2 regions of the Glutamicibacter sp. MOO4 genome follow, and region 2 is predicted to be linked to the other one. Evidence: riboswitches for the same ligand, from Rfam matches in the RefSeq annotation. Region 2 holds a riboswitch; the other holds the start of a gene.

Region 1 (5,754 bases), 610 kb from region 2:
CCAGTGCATATTGTGTCCAGTAGATCGCCGTGGACCAACCCCGGCGGGACCTGGGCCAGCTCATCTAGCTGTGCCCAAAGCCTTCTGGCAGCCCCACGCAGTTGATCGGGCAAGGCGTCGAAACACTGCTGCTGGCGTTTTTCGGTCCACTCACCGCGGAAAGCAAAGGGCTTGGCCAGATACTTGCTCAGAGGTTCCAATTCAACAGCAGCCAGATCATTAACCAGCTTTCCCAAAACTTTCGGATCCCCATAGTGCGGTTCGTGGGCACTGCCAGGGACGAAACTCATGGCCACCGAACTGAGCCCGTCAACCTGCAGAATCTGCGAGGTCGCCACCGGGATCTGATAATCCAGCTGACCGGAAAGCTGCTCCAGCAGCTTCACCGAACGCTGCATCTGCGCGCTAGCTTGGGGAGTGCGGGCCATGCGAATCACCGAATGCGGATTGGCGATGACTACCTTGTGGAACTGGCCGCCCTCATTAACTCCGGCATCTTCCCATGAAAGATCGGGGCGTAATTGGCGGGCGATACGTAGTTCTTCGCTGGTGGCAGGACGACTCACTCATGCTCCTTTACTTCACTACCTTTAGGCTACCTCAGCCTAAACACAGCCTAATCAGCCTATGATCTATTGCGTGAGTGTCGAAGAATTTGGGCCAAGCCCAACACGAAAGATCCTGAAATTTGAGATCGTTGTGGTCCTAGCTTTGTCTTTGGGCCAAAGCGCGGTGTATTCGATTCTTAGCTTTGCCGACAAACTCACCCGCGGACCGTTGCGCGAACAGACCACGTCGCTGAACAACCAACTGAGCAGCCGAGAATTTTTTGACTTCTCCTACCAGCTACTCGATATCCTCTTTGCCTTGGTACCGGTGCTGCTGGCCCTCTACCTGATGAAGCGCAGCACCGGGCGAGGGGTTCGGGAGATCGGTTTTGACCTACGCACCCAGGGCAAGGATGCGCTCTTTGGAGCCGGCCTGTTCCTAGCCATGGGGCTTGGCACCCTAGGCGTTTATGCAGCCGGCCGAGCACTGGGGATCACCACCGCGATCTCGGCGGCCAACCTAGGGGACTACTGGTGGAGCGTACCGGTGTTGTTACTCTCGGCGGTGCGCCATGCGGTTCTGGAAGAAGTGCTCATGCTCGGCTTCCTGTTCACCTACGCAAAGAAGCTGAACCTAGGATTGTGGACCACGATCATCGGCTCGGCAGCGATCCGCGGCAGTTACCACCTGTACCAAGGAGTGGGGCCGATGATCGGCAATATGCTCATGGGTGTGGTGTTCGGCTGGGTTTATCAAAAGTACGGTCGAGTGATGCCACTGGTGATCGCGCACTTCTTACTTGATGCCATCGGCTTTGTTGGTTATGCCCTGATCGGTCCGGCGATCGGGATCGGTAGCTAGCCGAAAAAACAGCACATAAAAAGAGGTAGGTGGGGACGCCATTGTCCCCGCCTACCTTTGAAAAACGTTGCTACAGCACAACCGGACCGTTTTCGGTCTCGAAGGTCACCGTCATGATTCCCGGGGTACCGTTGGGTGCCTCGTAGTCCATAACCACCGGGCCAAGATGCACGTTTTCAGGTTGCCCCAACCATTCCAGCACACGATCACGCGAGCCGGCAATGGTGATCTCGCTGATCGCGCCGCTCGGTTCAAGTGCCTTGGAAGGGTGCAGATCCTTGGCTTCTTCGTCCCAGGAAATCAGGTACGGGCACTGCGGGTCGGCGATCAAACCCTTAATGCCGATCTGCTGCCAGGTCAGCTCGCGACCATCGGGGAACTTGCGGTTGCCTGGAACCGACTTGCGACCCAACCGGTCTTCGGCGCTGGACAGATCGTCCACCGAAACGCACCAGCCCATCCAGCCGCCGCCGAGCTCTGAACGCGCTCGTACCGCTTGGCCAAAAGGGGCCTTGTCGCTGGCGGGGTGGTTGAGCACTTCAACCACTTCCAGATACTGACCATGCTTCAACGGGAAGATGACATTACGTGTTCCGAAGCGCGGATGCACGCCTCCCTTAACGAACTCCAAACCCAAGGCCTCGGAGATTCTCTGCGCGGTTGGCAACAGCCCATCTGGGCCGCAGGCATAACTTACGTGATCTAACCTCATCATGTGCCCATCATGACAACATGTGATGACAGTCTCTACTTAGGCAAGCCTAATTTTTTATCGGTGATCGAATTCTCTGCACCCAAATCGCGCCTGGCGCGAAATATGACCGATTGCTACCCATTTTGCGCTCTCACATTGCAAAAATCTTCGGTTTTCGGGCACACTGGAAGTAGGTCATGAGTCCCAGTAACAAGCCCCGGCTTACTGGGCGGCAACCCTCCAACCGCGGTGGGGTGCCCCGGGTGAAGACCTGGCCCTTAAGAGCAAAAAGCTGCTAAGGACAAGCGCGGGTAACCCTGGAAGTGCCTTGACGAAGCTACCCTGACAAGGATCTTCCTGTCGGTGTCTTCTCAGTGGTCTACCCCAAAAGTCACAGAACTATTTTTGGAGGAAACCATGAGCAATAACTGGTCATTTGAAACCCGTCAGATCCACTCCGGGCAGACCCCAGATCCAACCACCGGTGCCCGGGCGTTACCGATCTTCCAGACCACTTCCTTCGTCTTCCCAAACGCAGAAAGTGCCGCAGCCCGTTTTGCGCTGCAGGAACTGGAACCGATCTACACCCGCATCGGCAACCCCACCACCGACGCAGTAGAAACTCGCATCGCCGATCTAGAAGGCGGCGTGGGTGCGCTGTTGCTGTCCTCCGGACAGGCCGCGACCACCTTGGCCATCCTGAACCTCGCCGAGTCCGGCGATCACCTGGTGGCCAGCCCAAGTTTGTACGGCGGAACCCAGAACCTGCTCAAGCACACGCTTAAGCGCCTGGGCATCGAGGTCAGCTTTGTGGCCGACCCGGATAACCTGCAGGATTGGCGCGACGCGGTGCGCCCAAACACCAAGGCGTTCTTCGGCGAAACCATTTCCAACCCACGCCAAGACGTGCTGGACATCGAAGAAATCGCCAAGATCGCCCATGAAAATGGAGTGCCGCTGCTGGTGGATAACACCCTGGCCACTCCGTACCTGATCCGCCCGATCGAATTTGGGGCTGACATCGTCATCCACTCGGCCACCAAATTCCTGGGCGGTCACGGCAACGCGATCGCCGGGGTGATTGTGGACTCGGGCAACTTCGACTTTGCCAAGGACCCGCAGCGCTTCCCGGGCTTTAATACCCCGGACGAGTCCTACAACGGCCTGGTTTTTGCTCGCGATCTTGGCGTGAACGGCATCCTCGGCGCCAACCTGGCCTACATCCTCAAGGCGCGAGTCCAGCTCTTGCGCGATTTGGGTTCGGCGCTGTCACCTTTTAACGCGTTCTTGATCGCCCAGGGGCTAGAAACCCTGTCCCTGCGCGTTGAGCGCCACGGTGAAAACGCGCGGGAAGTGGCCAACTGGCTCGAAGCCCGTGATGAAGTGCAGCAGGTCGCCTATGCGGGCCTAGCCTCCTCACCATGGTTTGAGCGCGCCAAGAAGTACAGCCAGCACGGCGCCGGATCGGTGCTCGCCTTTGAGCTTTCTGGCGGTGCGCCGGCAGGCCAAGCCTTTGTAAACGCCCTTGAGCTGCACTCCCATGTGGCCAACATCGGCGATGTGCGCTCGCTGGCCATCCACCCGGCGTCCACCACCCACGCTCAGCTCTCCGAGGCCGATCAGCTTGCCGCGGGCGTAAGCCCCGGCTTGGTGCGCTTGAGCGTCGGACTAGAAAATATCAAGGACATTTTGGCCGATCTCCAGTTGGGCTTTAACGCTGTGGCAGCCCTTGAGAATAAGGAATTGCAGGAAACGCTCTAGGTATGGCATCCATTGCAACCAACGAAGAAACACCGCTCGCCCACGGCCAAGACGGCATGACGCGCCGTAGCGCTGTGGGGGAGTACCACTTTGAGTTTGGCGGCTACCTGCCACAGGTAGAACTCGCCTACGAAACGTGGGGCAAGCTGAGCGCCGATGGCTCCAACGCCGTGCTGGTGATGCATGCTTTGACCGGCGACGCACATGTCGCCCAGGGGCATTCATCCCTACCCGGATGGTGGGACGGCTTTATCGGCCCCGGGGCCACGATCGACACCACAAAGTACTTCGTTCTCGCCGTTAACATGGTCGGCGGTTGTAATGGATCCACCGGGCCGGCTTCGCCGGACGCACACGGTGTGCCCTATGGTTCGCGCTTTCCCTTTGTCACCATCAAGGATTCGGTGCGCCTTGAAGCGCGTCTGGCCGCCCAGCTAGGAATTAGCTCCTGGCATGCGGTGATTGGTGGTTCCATGGGTGGGGCGCGAGCCTTGGAGTATGCCGTTGAATTCCCCGAGCAGGTCAAAAACCTGGTGGTGATGGCATCTAGTGCCCAAGCCACCGCGGAACAGATCGCCTTCGCTCAGGTGCAGACCCAGTCCATCAGGCTGGATGCGAACTTTGCTGGCGGAGACTATTACGCCAACGATGCGCGCCCACATGCCGGGCTAGGCCTGGCTCGGCGTCTGGCGCACATCACGTACCGTTCGGAAGCTGAACTTGAGGCGCGCTTTGGTCGCACCGCACAGCCTGGCGAGGCGCCCACGGGCAAACTCTCTGGGCCGCGCGGTCGTTACCAAGTGGAAAGCTACCTGGATCACCAGGCCACGAAGCTGGCCAACCGCTTTGATGCCAATAGCTACCTGCTATTGACCGAAGCGCTGATGAGCCACGACGTGGCGCGCGGTCACGACTCGCTGGGTTCCGCCTTGGCGAGGCTGGAAAATGTGAACGTGCTGGTGGTCGCTGTGAGCTCGGACCGTCTGTACTTCCCGGAGCAATCGCACAAGTTAGCCGCGGCACTGCCAACGCCGGTGCCGGTGCACTTTATTGATTCCCCGATTGGGCACGATGGTTTTTTGACCGACGCGCATCAGCTCGATGGTGTTCTGCGCACAACGGTTTTTAACCGCTAAAGAAGTCGGCCCATACAAGAGCCCATACAACAGTAGGGACAGCCGCCACCAGTTTTCGGTGGATGCTGTCCCTACTATTTTGCTGTTATCTAATCCCTATTGTGCGCAGTCGCCGGCGCCGAGAGAATCATTGGGCTTAGCCACGGTAAATGGTGTGGCCGACGGACGCTTTGCGCTGATGCCATCACCCGACGACTGGTGACGTAAACGACGCAGCACCCATGGAGCCAAATGTTCGCGCGCCCAGTGCAGATCCTCAAAGCGTGCCTCGCGCCATGTGCGTAGATCCTGCACCGGCTCCACCTTGGTATCCAAGGTGTGCGGTACGTTGAGTGAATCCAGCGCCATGGCGGCGATTCGCTGATGCCCCAGAGGGGAGAAGTGCAGGCGGTCCGGTGCCCACATCTGCGGTTGGTGCAGTTCACGCAGGGCCCACATATCGCCCACGATCGCGTCGTAGCGAGCGGCGACGGCGCGCACATTCTCGTTGTAGATCGCGACCTTGCCGCGGATGCTTCCGAGCACCGGAGTATCGCGAATATCTGGACCGGTAACAAGGAGCACCGTCGCACCGGTGGCGCTGAGCTTGGAGACCGCGCCGTCAAGAATGTCCGCGATCTTATCCGGGTCTCCGCCCGGGCGCAGTACGTCATTGCCGCCCGCGCACAGCGAAATCAAGTCCGGCTTCAGGTCAATCGCCGGCGCCAACTGCTCGGCGACAATCTGGCCGATTAGCCTGCCGCGGATCGCCAA
Region 2 (5,754 bases):
GCTCTTGCAGGTTTTTGTAGGTGACGGTCTGTCGGTCACCGGGTTCGCCTTCAAAGTACAGCGCGACTTTGTCTCCGCGGCCAGCAGCGACGTGGCGGTCAGCGCAGTTGACCGCAGCGTTGAGTTGGCCACCTAAGTACCACGAGATTTCTGGACCACGCTTGGCAGCTGCGTCGGCTGGGACGATTTGGCTAGTGGTGTGCCAGTTGGTATCCCAATCGAGGAGGTTTGCCGCTTCGTCCCAGAATGCTTGGCGTGCTTCCTCTGAGGCCAGCGTTGAGGTGGATGCCGATTCGATGGTCATGACAGAAAATTTCCTTGATGTGTTTTTTGGTTGGCGAAGTTGAATTGGGACAGCGGGAACTCTTAGGTCCAACGTTTAATGGCCCAGCGTTCTGCTATCGAGAGCAGGGCGTCGGTAATTTTTCCGAAGATGGCCAACAAGATGATGGTCATGATCAGTCGGTCCAGTCGGCCGTTGTTCTGCGAATCAGTCAGCAGGAAGCCCAGACCCATCGAAGCGCCGAGTAATTCAGCGGCAACAAGGAAGAGCCAAGACTGCGCTAGGGCTAGGCGCAGCCCGGAGAAAATCGAAGGCACCACCGCAGGAAGCTGCACCGTACGCAGCAACTTGATTCCGTTCAGCCCGAAAGATCGGGCGGCTTCTACCAGCTGGGCATCCACATGACGAAGAGCCAAGGCCACGGTGGTGAAGACGGGGAAGAATGCACCAATGATCACTAGGGTGACTTTGGAGTCTTCACCCATTTTCATCCACAGCACCAGCAGCGGGACCCATGCTAAGGATGGCACCGCACGCAACGCACTAATGCTCAAACCCAACAGAGCATCAGCCAATTTGGACAGGCCGACCAGTGCGCCAAGCAGTAGACCGAGCAAGGAACCAAAGAAGAATCCAAGCAATACACGTTGCGTGGAAATGCCAATGTGTTTGCCAAGATCTCCGTCACGCAATAGCTCAACTGCTGAAGTGACTACAGAAGTGGGGGTGGGCAAAGTCCAAGGAGCGACGATTCCAGTGGACGTCACGACCTGCCAGATCACCAGAACAATAACCGGCAAGATCAGGGATAACAACCAGTGTGGAGCGCGCAAGATGGTGGCAGAGACTCCGGATTTAGCCTTCTTCGGATTTCTCGTGGAGACGGTGGTGCTCATTGCTGACTACTCTCCGGAAATTTTGGTTGGGTCAGCTTTGGTAGCAAATTGGTCATCAACCAAAGTTGCTAGGGCCTCGTCTACGGATTCCTGCTTGGAGACATCGCCGCTGGCGACCAAGGTGGGCGCGATAGTCTTCAAGACTTTGGTGTACTCGGTTCCGGGAACGGCCGATACGTCCAAGTTGGAACGTTCTTCGATGACAGTGGTGGCAACCTTAGGATCTAGACCGGCAACATCAGCCAAGATCTTGGCGGTCTCTTCTGGATGCTTGCCCGACCATTCGCGTGCTTTCTCGTAGGAGTCAACGACCAGCTGGGCTAGTTCGGGGCTCTGCTTGATGAAGTCTTCGCGAGCATTAAGTGCACCGTAGGTGTTGAAATCTAGGTTGCGATACAGCAGCTTCGCACCGTCTTGTTCGGCTGCGGCCATGATGGGATCTAGTCCGCTCCAAGCGTCAACCGAACCGTTGACCAACGCGGTACGACCGTCCGCGTGTTGCAGATTCTGTACGGTGATGTCCTTTTCGCTCAGACCTGCCTGCTCTAGTGCTTGAAGCAGGAAGAAGTAAGGATCGGTGCCTTTGGTGGCGGCCACAGTTTTGCCCTTGAGGTCTTTCACCGATTTGATCTTGGAGTCCTTAGCAACCACCAGAGCGGCCCATTCTGGCTGCGAATACAGGTCGATAGTCTTGATCGGTGAACCGTTGGACCGGGCTAACAAAGCGGCGGATCCTGCGGTGGAGCCAACATTCACTGCGTCAGCACGTAATGCTTCATTGGCCTTGTTAGAGCCAGCGGACTGAACCCATTCCACCTTGACGCCTTGATCCTTAGCGGCGTCGTCGAGCCAACCTTTTTCTTTGATGACCAGGCTCAGCGGGTTGTAGGTGGCGAAGTCAATGGACAGGGTCTTATCTGATCCTGAGGCCGTAGCGTTTTCTCCGGCGCAACCGGTCAGGGCAGTAGCCCCGATCAACAGTGCTGCGGTGGCAAGTGCGGTACGTCGAGTGAAGCGGTGCGAAAGCATAATAATCCTCTAAATTGTGCGTGCGGGTAAGCGACAGCTATGTCGCTGATGGAGTAGATCAGGGGGAATCGGTGTTAAACGTCAATGGTTAGTCGGGTCCACACCAAGAAGTCGAAGCAATCCTGCGCGGTGAGCGATGAACTGATCTTCGTTGTGTTTGCGAGGATGAGAAGCGCTCATTGAGAGTTCTTTAATGACGGTGGCCGCGGTATCTTGACCCTCACGTCCCAGGACGATGACTCGGTCAGCCAAGGTCAACGCCTCGTCCACGTCGTGGGTGACCATAAGAATTGTGGTGGGGAAGGAAGCATGGATGGAGAGCAATAGATCTTGCATTTTCAGCCGCGTCAAAGCGTCCAGTGCGCCGAAGGGTTCATCAAGTAGCAGCACTCCAGGGCGCCGTGCCAAGGCACGAGCCAGCGAGACGCGCTGAGCCATACCACCTGAAATTTCGCGCGGGCGAAGATCTGTCGCGTGGCTGAGCCCGGTCAGCTCGATTAATTCATCAATCAGTTCAGCACCGTCGGCCTTGCTGGTACCTGGCGCGAGGCCCAAAGCGATATTTTCTCGGACCGATCGCCACGGTAGTAGTCGTGGTTCCTGAAATGCGACCGCACATAGTTCGTTGATGCCATCTACGTTGCGTTTTCCGGTACGGATGGATCCGGTGGATGGTTGGTCCAACCCGGAGACCGCGCGAAGCAGTGTGGACTTGCCGCAGCCGCTAGCACCAAGGATCGCAACAACTTGGCCCGCGGGGATCTGCAAGTTGATATCGCTGAGGACCGCGCGGCTTTCACTTTTGGTGGTGAAGGTGCGCGAAACATTGCTGAATTCCACGTCTAAAGCGGTCGAGGTGTGCGCTTGAGGCAGTGCAAGGCTAAGAGCCATGATCATCTCCATCGGTCCTGGCGGTAGCACCGGCCTATGGAGTGTGTCATCCATAGGTGGTTGCTGCGGCGTCACTGAGCCAGATCTCTCGGCCGCTCGGGATGGTTACGTGTCCATTACAGGCTTTCGAACGATTTGAAAGCAAATCTTGCGTAACATGAAAAATCTTCGATAACTACGTCACATGCGCGGGTTATTTCGTTATTTATTTCATTAGAAGGCTGTTTAATCGATAGTTGGGGATTCTTGCCAAGTCATCTTCGATATGACGCGTCATTGACTGTGCAACGCAACTGTCAAGCCACCTGGTCTGAACAATGAAATGTGACTTCGTGGCTTGGAATGATTGCTTTGTTACGGCTACAAATGAATGACAACCCATCCAGAGCGGCTGAGAGATCTGGCTCGACGACGCCGCAGCAACCACCCGAATCGCGGGACGGTGCTACCGCCAGGACCGATGGAAAGAATTGAGGACTTCAATGTCATTTGGCGAGTCGCCGAACTCTTCCGGTTTGGACTTCAACCAGCTCAGCGATCCTTCGCAGGCTAGCGCCATGGGACTAGATGACTTCGAAGAGCAACTGCCTACCCGGCAACTACTCAAAGTCACACCCGGTCCGGGCGCGGATGAACAGTATGACCGTTTGGCTGAAATTTTCCGTCCGGTATTCGCGCAGATCGCGTCTACCGCAAGGGACCGCGATCGCAACCGCGTGCTTCCCTTTGAACAGGTGGGCCTGCTGAACCGCGACCGCTTTGGTGCGCTGCGCATTCCAGTTTCTGAGGGCGGCTACGGCGCACGTCTGGTTGACGTGTTCCGCCTGCTGATTGAACTTTCCGAGGCTGATTCCCATGTTGGCCAGCTCTGGCGAGCACACATCGCCTTTGTGGAGAGCATTCTGATTCTTGAAGATCAAGAGCTGCGCAACAAGTGGGTTACCCGTATTGCTGCCGGTCAGATTGTCGGCAATGCGTACACCGAACGTGGCGGCAACGCACTAGGTACGCTGAACACCAAGGTCACCGAGTCTGAGGGCCGCTGGCTAGTTGACGGTGAAAAGTATTACTGCACCGGCACCATCTTTGCCGACTGGACCGCAGTGGCAGTGGCCCATCCAGAAAAGGCTGGCCGGCAGATTGCCGTCGTTTCCACCCAACGCAGTGGCGTAAAAATCCTTGACGATTGGGATGGGTTTGGTCAGGGGCTGACCGGTACCGGCACCACCGAGTTCCATCAGGTGCCCGTGGACTGTTTTATCCCACAGGCAACTAACGACTCCGAAGCTGCGATCTACCAGCTGGTCCTCACCGCAGTGCAAGCAGGTATTGCCCGCGCCGCGCTGAACGATCTGCGCCAGTCGGTCCAGAACCGTACCCGCATCTTCACCACCGGCACCGGCGTTCCGGCCTACCGCGAACCACAGGTACTTCAGCTGGTCGGCGAAGTCTCAGCAGAGTCCTTCGCCGTCGACTCGGTAGTGATTGGCGCAGTACTAGAAGTTGAAGCAGCACTGGTAGACCCAGGACTGAACGACGAGGAACGCTACGCGGTCTGTGAACTATCGGCTAACCGCGCCCAGACCATCGTGCAACCGTTGGTGCTCGGAGCAACCAGCAAACTCTTTGACGGTTTAGGGGCCTCATCAACCAGCATTGTGTGCAACCTAGATCGGCACTGGCGTAACGCACGAACCATCGCCACCCACAACCCGGCCATGTACAAGGCGCGCATCGTGGGGGACTACGAAATCAATGCGGTTCAGCCTCAACGTCTCTTGGTCACCGGCGAAGACAGCAACAACCAAAACTACGGCGCCTAAGCGCCTAATTTCTAATTTCACCAATACAGATTCACGGCAAGGAGAACACCTATGAGCACGAAGCGCGAAATTCTCTTCAACGCATTCGACATGAACTGCGTGGTGCACCAGTCGCCAGGTCTGTGGCGTCACCCAGATGACAAAGCCTCAACGTACAACACCATCGGCTACTGGACCCACCTAGCGAAGGTGCTAGAAAAGGGTAAGTTCGACGGCCTGTTTATTGCCGACGTACTAGGTACCTACGATGTCTTTAACGGCACCAACGAATCCCCACTGCGCTCGGGCGCACAGGCACCGGTTAATGACCCGATGATGCTGGTCTCGGCCATGGCTGCAGTAACTGAAAACTTGGGCTTCGGCGTCACCGCCGGAACCGCCTATGAGCACCCATATGCTTTTGCCCGTCGTCTGGCTACCTTGGATCACCTCACCGATGGTCGTGTGGGTTGGAACGTGGTCACCGGTTACTTGCCTTCGGCCGCCCGCAATATGGGCCAAGAAGACCAGATGGAACACGACGAGCGTTATGACCACGCCGACGAATACCTCGAAGTGGTCTACAAGTTGCTTGAAGGCTCGTGGGAAGATGACGCGGTTCAGAACAACAAGGAAACCGGGATCTACACGGACCCGGAAAAGGTGCACAATATTGAGCACGAGGGCAAGTACTTTAAGGTGCCCGGTATTGCTATCACTGAGCCGTCCACCCAGCGCACCCCGGTGATCTACCAGGCCGGCGCTTCTTCACGTGGCATCAAGTTCGCCTCACAGAACGCTGAAGCAGTATTTGTTACCAGCCCTACCCGCGAAATCCTCAAGGCTACGGTCA

Evidence for each region. Region 2 has a riboswitch for S-adenosylmethionine ahead of AC1Z3F_RS15335 (ABC transporter ATP-binding protein). Riboswitches for the same ligand answer to the same signal wherever they lie in the genome.
Region 1: linked by a shared signal. The riboswitch ahead of AC1Z3F_RS01725 (bifunctional o-acetylhomoserine/o-acetylserine sulfhydrylase) and the one ahead of AC1Z3F_RS15335 (ABC transporter ATP-binding protein) in region 2 are both predicted to bind S-adenosylmethionine.

Annotation. Positions count from the first base shown of each region.
Region 1 is NZ_CM167800.1:374,287-380,040, forward strand. Features, by position in the region: gene AC1Z3F_RS01710 (phosphotransferase) at 1-566, opposite strand, end outside; gene AC1Z3F_RS01715 (CPBP family intramembrane glutamic endopeptidase) at 640-1,410, shown strand; gene AC1Z3F_RS01720 (VOC family protein) at 1,481-2,125, opposite strand; SAM riboswitch class IV at 2,298-2,418, shown strand; gene AC1Z3F_RS01725 (bifunctional o-acetylhomoserine/o-acetylserine sulfhydrylase) at 2,522-3,865, shown strand; gene metX (homoserine O-acetyltransferase MetX) at 3,868-5,001, shown strand; gene AC1Z3F_RS01735 (SGNH/GDSL hydrolase family protein) at 5,098-5,754, opposite strand, start outside.
Region 2 is NZ_CM167800.1:3,274,846-3,280,599, forward strand. Features, by position in the region: gene acs (acetate--CoA ligase) at 1-304, opposite strand, end outside; gene AC1Z3F_RS15325 (ABC transporter permease) at 367-1,179, opposite strand; gene AC1Z3F_RS15330 (aliphatic sulfonate ABC transporter substrate-binding protein) at 1,186-2,208, opposite strand; gene AC1Z3F_RS15335 (ABC transporter ATP-binding protein) at 2,290-3,099, opposite strand; SAM riboswitch class I at 3,105-3,207, opposite strand; SAM riboswitch class I at 3,475-3,566, shown strand; gene AC1Z3F_RS15340 (acyl-CoA dehydrogenase family protein) at 3,582-4,922, shown strand; gene AC1Z3F_RS15345 (LLM class flavin-dependent oxidoreductase) at 4,974-5,754, shown strand, end outside.